One region of the Mesorhizobium sp. B2-3-5 genome, then DNA from elsewhere that is predicted to be linked to it. Evidence: riboswitches for the same ligand, from Rfam matches in the RefSeq annotation. Region 1 holds a riboswitch; the other holds the start of a gene.
What was found. A riboswitch is a leader RNA that binds a small molecule or an ion and turns the genes downstream of it on or off. The one in region 1 is predicted to bind thiamine pyrophosphate.
Positions count from the first base shown of each region.

Region 2: it holds a riboswitch for thiamine pyrophosphate, as region 1 does, so the genes downstream of both, FJ958_RS09150 (YkoF family thiamine/hydroxymethylpyrimidine-binding protein) here and thiB (thiamine ABC transporter substrate binding subunit) in region 1, are expected to answer to the same signal.

Region 1 is NZ_VFVX01000025.1:1,230-6,850, reverse strand. Features, by position in the region: gene FJ958_RS23205 (ABC-F family ATP-binding cassette domain-containing protein) at 1-1,765, opposite strand, end outside; gene FJ958_RS23200 (thiamine diphosphokinase) at 1,767-2,426, opposite strand; TPP riboswitch at 2,514-2,628, shown strand; gene thiB (thiamine ABC transporter substrate binding subunit) at 2,672-3,670, shown strand; gene thiP (thiamine/thiamine pyrophosphate ABC transporter permease) at 3,816-5,441, shown strand; gene thiQ (thiamine ABC transporter ATP-binding protein) at 5,434-5,621, shown strand, end outside.
Region 2 is NZ_VFVX01000005.1:250,905-256,525, reverse strand. Features, by position in the region: gene FJ958_RS09165 (ABC transporter substrate-binding protein) at 1-997, opposite strand, end outside; gene FJ958_RS09160 (ABC transporter ATP-binding protein) at 1,025-1,789, opposite strand; gene FJ958_RS09155 (ABC transporter permease) at 1,786-2,529, opposite strand; gene FJ958_RS09150 (YkoF family thiamine/hydroxymethylpyrimidine-binding protein) at 2,884-3,492, opposite strand; TPP riboswitch at 3,483-3,596, opposite strand; gene FJ958_RS09145 (hypothetical protein) at 3,774-4,082, shown strand; gene msrA (peptide-methionine (S)-S-oxide reductase MsrA) at 4,253-4,771, opposite strand; gene FJ958_RS09135 (glycosyltransferase family 39 protein) at 4,932-5,621, opposite strand, start outside.

The sequences.
Region 1 (5,621 bases):
CGGCGAGCGTCGCACGCTCCTTGTCGAGGGCGGCGATGGTCTTCTGGAACGAGGCCGGATCGCGTTCGTAATAGGCCGGATCGGCGATGTTGTTCTCCAGCCGCGAGATCGATGCGGTCACGGCCTCGATCTTCTTGGGCAAGGAGTCGAGCGCGAATTTCTGTTTGAACGACAGTTTCTTCGCCGGTCCCTTTGGCGTTGCCGGCTCGCTCTTGCCCGGTGCCGGCGCATCGCCGGGCTCGGCCTTAGCCCTCGCCTTGCGGTCGTCGAGCCTGGTGCCGCCGCGCTGCGCCAGCATGTCGGAATAACCGCCGGCATATTCGACCCAGCGGCCGCCGCTATCCGGCGCGATGATGCTGGTGACGGTGCGGTCGAGGAAATCGCGGTCGTGGCTGACGAGGATGACGGTGCCGGCAAAACCGGCGACCAGTTCCTGCAGCAGTTCCAGCGTTTCCATGTCGAGATCGTTGGTCGGCTCATCGAGCACCAGCAGGTTCGCCGGCCGGGCCAGCACACGCGCCAGGATCAGCCGCGCGCGTTCGCCGCCGGAAAGCTCGCGCACCGGGGTGCGCGCCTGCTCCGGCTTGAACAGGAAATCCTTCATGTAGGAGACGACATGGCGCTGTTCGCCGTTGATGACCAGGTTTTCGCCGCGTCCGTCGGTGAGATATTGCGCCAGCGTCTCCTGCGGGTCGACCGCCTCGCGCTTCTGGTCGAGCGTGGCGATTTCCAGATTGGTGCCGAGCCGTACCGAGCCCGCATCCGGCGCCAATTCGCCGGTCAGCATCTTCAGAAGCGTCGTCTTGCCGGCGCCATTCGGTCCGACAAGACCGACGCGGTCGCCGCGCTGGATGCGGGTGGAGAACCCCTTGACCACGGTGAGATCGCCGAAACTCTTCTCGATGTTCTTAGCCTCGATCACCAGCTTGCCGGATTCGGCGGCGTCGCTCGCCACCATGGTCGCGGTGCCTTCGGCGCCGCGATGGCCGCGAAAACGCTGGCGCATGGTCTGCAACTCGCCCAGCCGGCGCATGTTGCGCTTGCGCCGCGCCGTCACGCCATAGCGCAGCCAGTGTTCCTCGCGCACGATCTGGCGGCCGAGCTTGTGCTGCTCGCGCTCTTCCTCTTCCAGCACCAGGTCGCGCCATTCCTCGAAATGGCCAAAGCCCTTGTCCAGCCGGCGGGTCTGGCCACGGTCGAGCCAGACGGTGGCGCGCGACACGCGTTCGAGAAAGCGGCGGTCGTGCGAAATGACGATGAGCGCCGAAGAGGTGCGGACGAGTTCCTCTTCCAGCCATTCGATGACAGACAAATCGAGATGGTTGGTCGGCTCATCAAGCAGCAGAATGTCGGGTTCTGGCGCCATGACGCGGGCAAGGGCGGCGCGTCTGGCCTCGCCGCCGGACAGGTCGCCCGGCCGCTCCTCGCCCGACAGGCCGAGATGTTCCATCAGATAGCTGGCGCGGTAGGGATCGTCGGCGGGCCCGAGCCCGGCCTCGACATAGGCCCGCACGGTGGCAAAACCCTCCATGTCGGGCATCTGCGGCAGATAGCGGATGGTCGCCGAAGGCTGGCGGAACACCTCGCCGTCCTGCGGCTCGATGAGGCCGGCGGCGATCTTGAGCAGCGTCGACTTGCCGGACCCGTTGCGGCCGACCAGCGCGATCTTGTCGCCGGCCGAAGCGGTCAAGGCGGCGCCGTCGAGCAGCGGCGTGCCGCCGAAGGTCAGTTTTATCCCGTCGAGATTGAGAAGAGGCGGGGCCATGTCAGCTTTCGGGCAAGGGATAGGGATGGGCGAGCAGCAGCGCTCGGCCATGGCCGAGCGCGATTTCGAGGTGGCCCCCGGTCTTGTTGAGCTTGACCTCGTTGGAGATGGTCAGTGACGAACCGAAGGCCACTTCGACCTCGTCGAGCGGCCATTTGGCGCCGGTCACGGTCAGGCCGGCCAGTTCGGAAAAGCCAAGGATCGAAAACAGCGTGCCGTCGGCATAGTCGAAACCAGCCGTTGCGTTCAGCAAGGGAATGCCTTCCTGGGCGCCGCTGGTCAAAAGCACATCCGTTCCCGTCTCGGCCAGGCGCAGGCCCAGCGCCAGATGCAGGAAGGCGTGATCGGCGCGTTTGCCGCCGAAGGCGCCGGCCAGCACAAGCCGGGTTGCCCCGCGCTCCAGTGCCGCCGCGATCGCCAGTTCGCCGTCGGTCTTGTCCTTTTCCGCCGGGAAGGTCTGGCGGCGGACCGCGGCGAGGTCGGCGGGCAGGTCGGCCGGAACCGAATCGAAATCACCCACCCACAGTTCCGGCACAAGGCCCAGCATCCGTGCATGGCCGATGCCGGCGTCGGCGGCGATGACGCGCGAACCTTCGACCTGGCGGTCGAGCCGGGGCGTGCGGATGAGATCGCCGCCAAGCAGGATGGTGAATGTGCTCATATCCTGTCGCCCTTACCAGCCCGGCACGGGAAACGGAAGGCGGCAAACTCCCACTTGCGCGGTTCGCCGGCCGGGCCTATGTGTCGAAACGCTCTAACGGGGTGCCGGCTGCGATGTTCGCGGACCGGCTGAGAGGCAGTCTCGCCAACCCGCTGAACCTGATCCGGTTTGTACCGGCGGAGGGATTAGACGTTTCGGACAGTCCGACGCCTCAATTCCTTTCAATTCAAACGAAGGAGGCGCCGATGCGCACGCTTTTATATGCTCTTGTCTCAGCAATGGTCGTGGTGCTGTCCGGCCCGGCCTTGGCCAAGGACAAGCTCACCGTCTACACCTATGAAAGTTTCACCGCCGACTGGGGCCCTGGCCCGGTGGTGAAGAAGGAATTCGAGGCCGAATGCGGCTGCGATGTCGAATTCGTCTCGGTCGCCGACGGCGTCGCCCTGCTCAACCGCGTCAAGCTCGAAGGAGCATCGACCAAGGCCGATATCGTGCTCGGCCTCGACACCAATCTCACCGCCGATGCCAAGGCTTCGGGTCTGTTCGCGCCGCATGGCGCGGTGACCGGTATCAATGTGCCTGGCGGCTGGAGCGACGATACTTTTGTCCCGTTCGACTACGGCTATTTCGCCGTCGTCTACGACACGCAGAAGCTCAAGACGCCGCCCAAGAGCCTGAAGGAATTGGTCGAAGGCAGTGCCGACGACAAGATCGTCATCCAGGATCCGCGCACCTCGACGCCCGGTCTCGGCCTGCTGTTGTGGGTGAAGTCGGTCTATGGCGACAAGGCGCCGGAAGCCTGGGCCAAGCTCAAGGCGAAGGTGCTGACCGTGACGCCGGGCTGGAGCGAGGCCTATGGCCTGTTCACCAAGGGCGAGGCGCCGATGGTGCTGTCCTACACCACCTCGCCGGCCTACCACATGGTCGCCGAGAATACCGAGCGCTACCAGGCGGCCTCCTTCGAGGAGGGTGAATATCTGCAGATCGAGGTCGCCGGCATCACCACGACGGGAGCCAAGAACCCGCTGGCGCAAAAGTTCATGGCCTTCATGACCGGCCCCAAATTCCAGGACGCCATCCCGGAGACCAACTGGATGTTCCCGGCCGGCAAGACCGACAAGCCGCTCAACCCGGCTTTCGACAAGCTGGTCAAGCCGACCAAGACCTTGCTGTTCAGCCCCGAAGAGGTTGCGGCCAACCGCAAGGCCTGGGTGGATGAATGGCTGGCGGTGATGAGCAAGTAAGACTCAAGCTTCGTGGATGTCTGTGCCAAGCCGCCCCCCTCTGGCCTGCCGGCCATCTCCCCCGCCTGAGGGGGGTGGGCGGGAACTCCGCCTTAGCCAGGCATTTGCTTCGCTCAATGTCCGTCTCAGTTTCGGGTAGCGCGACATGCATGCGCGTCATCCCACTGATCCCCGCGTCACCGCCGGCGTCATCGCGCTTACGGCAATCGCCCTTTTGATCGGGGGCGCGTTTGCCGGGCTGCTCGTCGAAGGCGCCGGCGACCTTTCAGGCGCCTGGGCAGCCTTCGATCCCTATCTGCTGCGCGTCGTGCGCTTCACCCTGTGGCAGGCGGCCCTGTCGACGCTGCTTTCTGTTGTCCCGGCACTGTTCGTGGCGCGTGCCCTGTCGCGGCATCCACGCTTTTTCGGCCGCGCCTTCATCCTGCAGCTCTTCGCCGTGCCGTTGGCGCTGCCGGCGATTGTCGCGGCACTCGGCATCCTGGCGCTCTACGGCCGCGCCGGCTATTTCGCCGGTCTGTTCAGCGCGATCGGCGGCCAGGGCTGGCCGGGCATCTACGGGCTATCAGGCATTCTGGTCGCCCATGTCTTCTTCAATCTGCCGCTCGGCGTGCGGCTGTTCCTCGAGGCGCTGCAGACCATACAGGCCGACCAGTGGCGGCTGGCGAGCCAGCTCGGCATGGGTGCGCGGCCAGCGTTCCGGCTGATCGAATGGCCGGCGCTGCGCGCCGCCTTGCCCGGCGTCGCCGGGCTGGTCTTCATGCTCTGCATCACATCCTTCACCATCGTGCTGACGCTCGGCGGCGGACCGGCCGCGACGACGCTGGAGGTCGGCATCTATCAGGCGCTGCGCTTCGACTTCGATCCCGCGCGAGCCGTCGCGCTGACATTGCTGCAGATTGCCTTGACTTTCATCGTCGTGCTGGCACTCACGCGCCTTGGTGCCAATGTCGTCGGCGACACCAACCTGCCGGTCGCGCCGCGCCGCTATTTCTCCGTCAAGGCCACCGAGGCCTGGCTTAATGCGGCGCTCATCGTGCTGGCGCTGGTGTTCGTCGTCGGACCGATGGCCGCGACCGTCGCAGCCGGGCTGGGTGCCGATCTCGGCCGGCTGGCCGGCGAGGCCACTGTCCGGCAGGCGACGCTGACCAGCGCCGTGCTGGCCTGCCTGTCGGCGTTGCTTTCGGTGGTGCTGTCGCTGGCCCTGACCATGGCGCGCCGGGCGCTGGCGCTGAACCGCCGCGCCGGTCCAAGAACAGTGCTCGAGCATGCCACCGATACCGGCGCCGGGTTTGTCCTCGTCGTGCCGCCGATCGTCATCGGCGCTGGCTGGTTCCTGCTGCTGCGCCATGCCGGCGATGTCTTTGCCATCGCCCCGGTCATGGTGGTCACCGTCAATGCGGTGATGGCGATGCCTTTCGCGCTGCGCGCCGTCCGCCCTGCCTATGATGCGGGGAGCGAACGTCACGAACGGCTCTGCGCGCAACTCGGGATTTCCGGCTGGACCAGGCTAAGGCTGATCGACTGGCCATCGCTGCGGCGTCCGCTCGCCACCGCCTTTGCCTTCGCCATGGCGCTGTCGCTCGGCGATCTCGGGGTCATCGCGCTGTTCGGCAGTGATTCCGTGCAGACCTTGCCCTACCTTCTCCTGGCGCGCATGGGCAGCTATCGTACCGAGGATGCCGCAGGCTTGGCGCTGCTGCTCGGCCTCGTCTGCCTGACTCTGGTCATGGCGGCCCACTGGATGGGCAGGGAGAAGAACCGGGATGCCTGACGGAGCGGCCAGCAGGCTTGAACGAGGCGCTTCGGTGCGGCTGGACAACGTATCGTTCAGCTATGGCGAAGCGCCGCTCGTCTTCGATGTTGATTTCGCCGCGACAAAGATCACCGCCATCATGGGACCGAGCGGCTCGGGAAAGTCGACGCTGCTCAACCTGATCGCCGGGTTCGAGAC
Region 2 (5,621 bases), on a different contig from region 1:
ACCCCTCGAAATCCGGCTTTTTCTTCAACGCCTTGCCATTGCCATCGAGCAGTATTCCCGACGAGAACAAATATCCGCCCATCGCCTCGACCTTGGCCTTGTCGATGGTGCCGATAGCGCCGGCGGCACTCTTCAGGAAATGACCGTCGTTCAGCGCCTTCAGCGAGGCGTGAATCAAAGCCGGATTGGTGAGCGTATCCTTGTTCGCGGCAATCAAGAGGTCGCCGGCCTCCTGCGGCTGGTCGACGGCGAACTCGTAGCCGAGCCGTGTCGCCTGGACGAAGGCGGCGGCCGGCTTTGGATTAGCCGACAGGAACGCATTGCTGGAAGCGATGAAGGTGGTGTGCTCGTCCGGCACGCCGTGGTCAGCGTAGCGGAAGCTGCGCTGCTTCAGGCCCTTGAGCCCAGCCTCCACGCCTTCCCAGGTCGAGACTTCCAGCGTGAAATCCACGGCGCTGCTCGCCAGCGCGTCATAAGCCGAGGTGCCGAGCGTCACCGTCTTGAAATCGCCCTTGCCGCCGTCATGGCGGATGATGGTCGAGATCAGCGCGTTCTCCCAGGCGCTGCCGAAACCGCCATAGGTCAGGCCGTCGAGATCCTTCGGGCTTTTGATCGCGGCGCGGTCGGCGTTGAAGACGACGCGGCCGGTCTCCGACTGGACGACGGCATAGACCGCCTTGAGATCCGCGCCCGCGCTCTTCTGCGTGAACAGGCCGAGCGCGCCGGAAATTCCGAAATCGGCGACGCGGTTGGCGACCAGCGTGCCCGAGCCGGTATCGCCATAGGGCAGGATTTCGACATCGAGCCCGGCATCGCGGTAGAAACCCTTGTCGCGAGCGACGAACAGGCCGATGTGGTTGGTGTTGACAGTCCAGTCGAGCGCGACGGTGATTTTTTGCGCTTCCGCCCTGGCGCGTGCGGCCCCGGCGAGCGGAGCCAGCGGCAGGCCGGCGGCCAAAGCCAGGAGCAGCGCCTGGCGGCGGTTGAGTTCAGTCATTTTTCTCTCCATCAAACAATCGGGCCATCAAACGATCGGGAATTCGGTTCGGCCTGCCCCAAGCAGCGTGTCGAGGATGCTGGCCTCGATTGCCGCCGCCTCGCGGGCGAGCGCTGCACTTTCGGTGCGCGGGCGCGGTAGCGGCACGGCCACTTCGGCAACGACACGCGCGGGCCGCGCCGACAGCACATAGATGCGGTCGGACAGAAGCACCGCCTCGCGCACGTCATGGGTGATGAGCAGCGCCGTCCAGCGGTGGCTCGCCCACATCTTCTCCAGCCAGCGCTGCATGGCCGTGCGGGTGAGCGCGTCGAGCGCGCCGAAAGGCTCGTCGAGCAGAAGCATGTCGCGCCGCTGCACCACGGTGCGCAGCAAGGCGGCGCGCTGGCGCATGCCGCCGGACAGTTCGGCCGGCCAGGCGCGCTCGAAGCCGGCAAGGCCGAACTCGGCGAACAGGGGCGCGACCCGCTCGCGCGCTGCCCGGCGCCTCACGCCCTGCACTTCCAGTCCAAGCGCGGCGTTGTCGATGACGCGCCGCCACGGCATCAGCGCGTCGCGCTGCGGCATGAAAGCGAAATGTCGGCCGTGATCGTCGAGCGGCGCGCCGTCGAAACGCATCTCGCCCTCGCCCGCAATCGCACCGGTCAGCAACTGGAGGAGCGTCGACTTGCCGGCGCCGGATGGCCCGAGGATAGAGACGAACTCGCCATCGTCCACGGTCATCGAGATGCCGGAGAGCACCTCGAGCGTGCCGAAGTTCTTGCGCACGTCGCGGAGTTCCAGCCGGGTCATGGCCGTTCCTCCTCTGTCGGCTCCGGCTTTGCATCGCGCCCAGCCCTTTCCCACGGCATGGCAAGGCGCTGAACGAGCACCGCCAGACCGAACAAGGCAAGCGTCAGCGCCGAACTGACGGCGACCGCGGCGAGCACCAGGTCGGGCCGGAAATTGTTCTTGGCGCTCAGCATGTAGATGCCCAGCCCCTTCGCCGCGCCGGCATATTCGGCGAAGATCGCGCCGACCACGGCATAGGTGATGGAAATGCGCAGGCCGGCAAAGAAATAGGGCAGCGCCGAAGGCAGGCGAGCCAGCCAGAAAATGCGCCATCGCCCCGCCCCCATGGCGGCGAGCATCTGGGCAATCTCTTTGCTGGTCGACACATAACCTTCGACCAGCGCCACCATCATCGGGAAGAAGGTGACCAGCGCGACGAGCAGAATCTTTGGCAGCAGCCCGAAGCCGAACCACAGCACCACCAGCGGCGCGATCGCCACCAGCGGCAAGGTCTGGCTGGCGATCAGGATCGGGAACAGCGCGCGGCGCAGCCTCGGCAGGAAATCGACCAGCGCCGAAAGCACGAAGGCGGCGACGACCGAGCAGGCAAAGCCGGCCAGCGTGGCGCGGATGGTGGGCAGCGTGTTGTCGGCCAGCGCTGCGCGATTTTCCCAGGCCTGCGCCAGCACGCGCGACGGCGCCGGCAGCACGGGCGCGACGCCGCCGAAGCGGGCGCAGAGTTCCCAGGCGGCAAGCAGCAGGGCGAAAGCGAGGGCCGCGGGGGCGGCCTTGGCGAGAGCTCGCGTGAAGGCTGATCTCCCCCCTTGTGGGGGAGATGGCCGGCAGGCCAGAGGGGGGCGCGAAGGATCGCCAACCTTCGAAACTTGTGCTGAAGGTGCTGAGCGTAACCACCTGATGGGTCGGCGGGACAGCGCCCCCCTCTGCCTTGCCAGGCATCTCCCCCACAAGGGGGGAGATAGGCCGTCACCGCCGCCTTCGCCAATCACCAAGGGCTTCGCTGCCCCCTGTGGGAGGCGGATGGGGGTAGGGACGCTTTCCCCAGGCGGATCAAACGAACCAACCACGACAATATCCTCGACGGCGCCAGCCGCCGCTCAACCCGCGGTCGGGCTGTTGGCCGAAATGGTGATGTCGAGGGTCACGTGGCCGGCGCCCGGACCGAAGCGGCAGAAGGCTTCGTTGAGCGTGGCGAAGATCGCGCCGGCATCGCCGCGCAGTTTGGTGCAGAAATGCTTTGAGCGTTCGAAGACGCCCGACTGCTTCAGGAAGTCGATGCAGCCATGGATCTCGTCCATGTGGTCGCCGGCGCCCATCACATAGAGCGAGAATTGGGCGGCCGCCGGCTGGTCGGTCGAAAGTGTCGACTGCACGGCGCGGATCGCGGCCAGCTTGCGCTCGTCGAGCGGGATTGTCGGGCCGCCGACCTCGTCGGAGCGGCAGATCGGGTCGTCCGGCTCGCCGGGGCAGCCGCGCGAGACGGCGGCCGACAGCACGCAATGCTTGCCGCTCCTCGCGGCCGCCACGAACAGGTCGCGCATGGCCGGGAACAGCACTTCGGGCGGCCCGACCAGCAGCGTCGCGATGTCGTCGGTCTCGATCCGCAGCCTGTCCCGGTAGGGATCGAGCGCGCCGAGCGCGCCCAGGATGACGCCGACGAAATCGTCGGCCATGGGATATAGGGAAATCTGTGCGCCTGAAAACATTGCCCGCCTCGCTCCGCTGGTATTACCCAGATCAGCTTCTAGGGTCTGTGGGCTTGCCGCCCCCGTCTCAGCCCCGACCGTACGGAGCACCCCTGTGGATGAGCGCGTTAAAGCACCATTCGATCGATTGGGGAAGCGGTTTTTTTCAGCGCGCTACGCCAAAAGCGTTGCGCCGGAGCAGTGGCAGCTGGCTGCGCCGGCGAGAAATTTTCCGGGAACCTTCACCTGGTCGAGAGATTGTCCCGCCAGTCGCTACGCGACGAGTTCAATGGAGACCAGCCATGTTCATGAAAATCCTCGCAGCTTCGGCGCTCACTGTCGCTCTTGCCAGTTCCGCGATGGCGCAAAGCAATAGCGCGAGCGGCAACGATGGCTCTGGCGGCAGCGGCAAGTCGGTCACTGTAGAACCGAGTACGCCAGCTTCGCCTGATGCGCTCGATCCGGCAATGACCAACAGCACGACCATCGCGCCGGGCGGATTCGACTCCAATGCGGACCAGAATTGCCCGACCAACCCGCAAGGTGCGCAGTCCGATGCCAATGGCAACGCCACGGCGCCGACCTTGAACGACAAGAACTGCGGCAAGTAAATCATTGCCAAAAACGGAGAAAGCCGCCGGGCGGACGCCTGGCGGCTTTCTCCGTTCGATATCGCTCCCAACGCTCCCGAAAGGGATTCGCACCGCATCAGGGATTTCGCCAGGTATCGGCCGAAGCGTCCTTCTGGACGCAACAAGGTTCGATGCTTTGTGCCGAAACGTTAGGACGCTGCCTTTTCGCGAACCGGCAGCCTCCAGCCGGGCCTGACGAAATGGCAGGTATAGCCGTTGGGATACTTCTCCAGATAGTCCTGATGCTCGGGTTCGGCCTCCCAGAAGGCACCGGCCGGCGCGACTTCGGTGACGACCTTGCCGGGCCACAGACCAGAAGCATTGACGTCGGCGATGGTGTCTTCAGCGACGCGCTTCTGCTCGTCGCTGGTATAGTAGATCGCCGAACGGTAGCTCATCCCGACATCGTTGCCCTGCCGGTTGCGCGTCGTCGGATCGTGGATCTGGAAGAAGAATTCCAGCAGCGTGCGGTAGCTGATCCTGGCCGGATCGAAATTGATCTCGATCGCCTCGGCGTGGGTACCATGATTGCGATAGGTGGCGTTCGGCACATCGCCGCCGCTGTAGCCAACCCGGGTGGAAAGGACACCCGGAAAGCGCCGGATCAGATCCTGCATGCCCCAGAAGCAGCCGCCGGCAAGTACCGCTCGTTCGCTCGAAGTCGCCATGTTTCGTCTCCCAAAAAGCAATTCCAGCTGTTTGACGGTTTCCCGTCAGGAATTGCGCAAAGAAAATTGAGTTGCCCCATAAATGGGCATTGCCGCCCGTTTCGTCCAGTCGCCTGGGAATGGGCGGCGGCCTCGGCCAGTGGGAACCGGACGACAGGCTTCAGCCGCGCGGATACCGCGTGCCGGGCGGAATGACAGCAAAGTTGATGGCTATTGGCGGCGCCCCGCGCGACCAGTTGAAAAGAACGGTCTTGACCGGGATGTTGTCCAGCCATGCCCGCAGCGGCAACGGTACGCCGCGACCCGACCAGACCATCAGCATGCCGTGGTCATGCAGCCGCTGGCTTGTGATCCAGGGCGCGAACTTCATATTCAGGTCAGTGAAGATCGAGGGCTTGTCATACGCGTTGAGGCCGGCCAGCATGGCCAGATTGGTATCGCCGCCGACAATGTCGAGCCGGCCAGGTGCCGCTGCGTGCCAGATCGCCTCCGCCTCGTCCGAGATCGGCTGCGCGGGCCAGCAGACAGCGTCCATGCGCCCCCTTATGTTGCAATCCGTCCAGCGAACGGCCGCATAGGCGCCTGACATGGTGACGATGCAGGTGAAGGCGCAGATCGCCAGCCTTCGCATCTGGACAGCGCCAAGCCGATGGCCAAGGAAAGCGAGCACCACGACGCCAATGAGATTGTACATCGGCGCCCCCCAGGATTCGCCGGTGCCGGTGAACAACGAGGCGACCATGATCAGCATCGCCGGCCCAAGCCCCATCCACACGAGATAGGCGAGCTTACCGCTCTCGACGGGCTCTTGCGGAGCTGGCGTGCGCCGCAGCAGCCCTGATATGGCCAG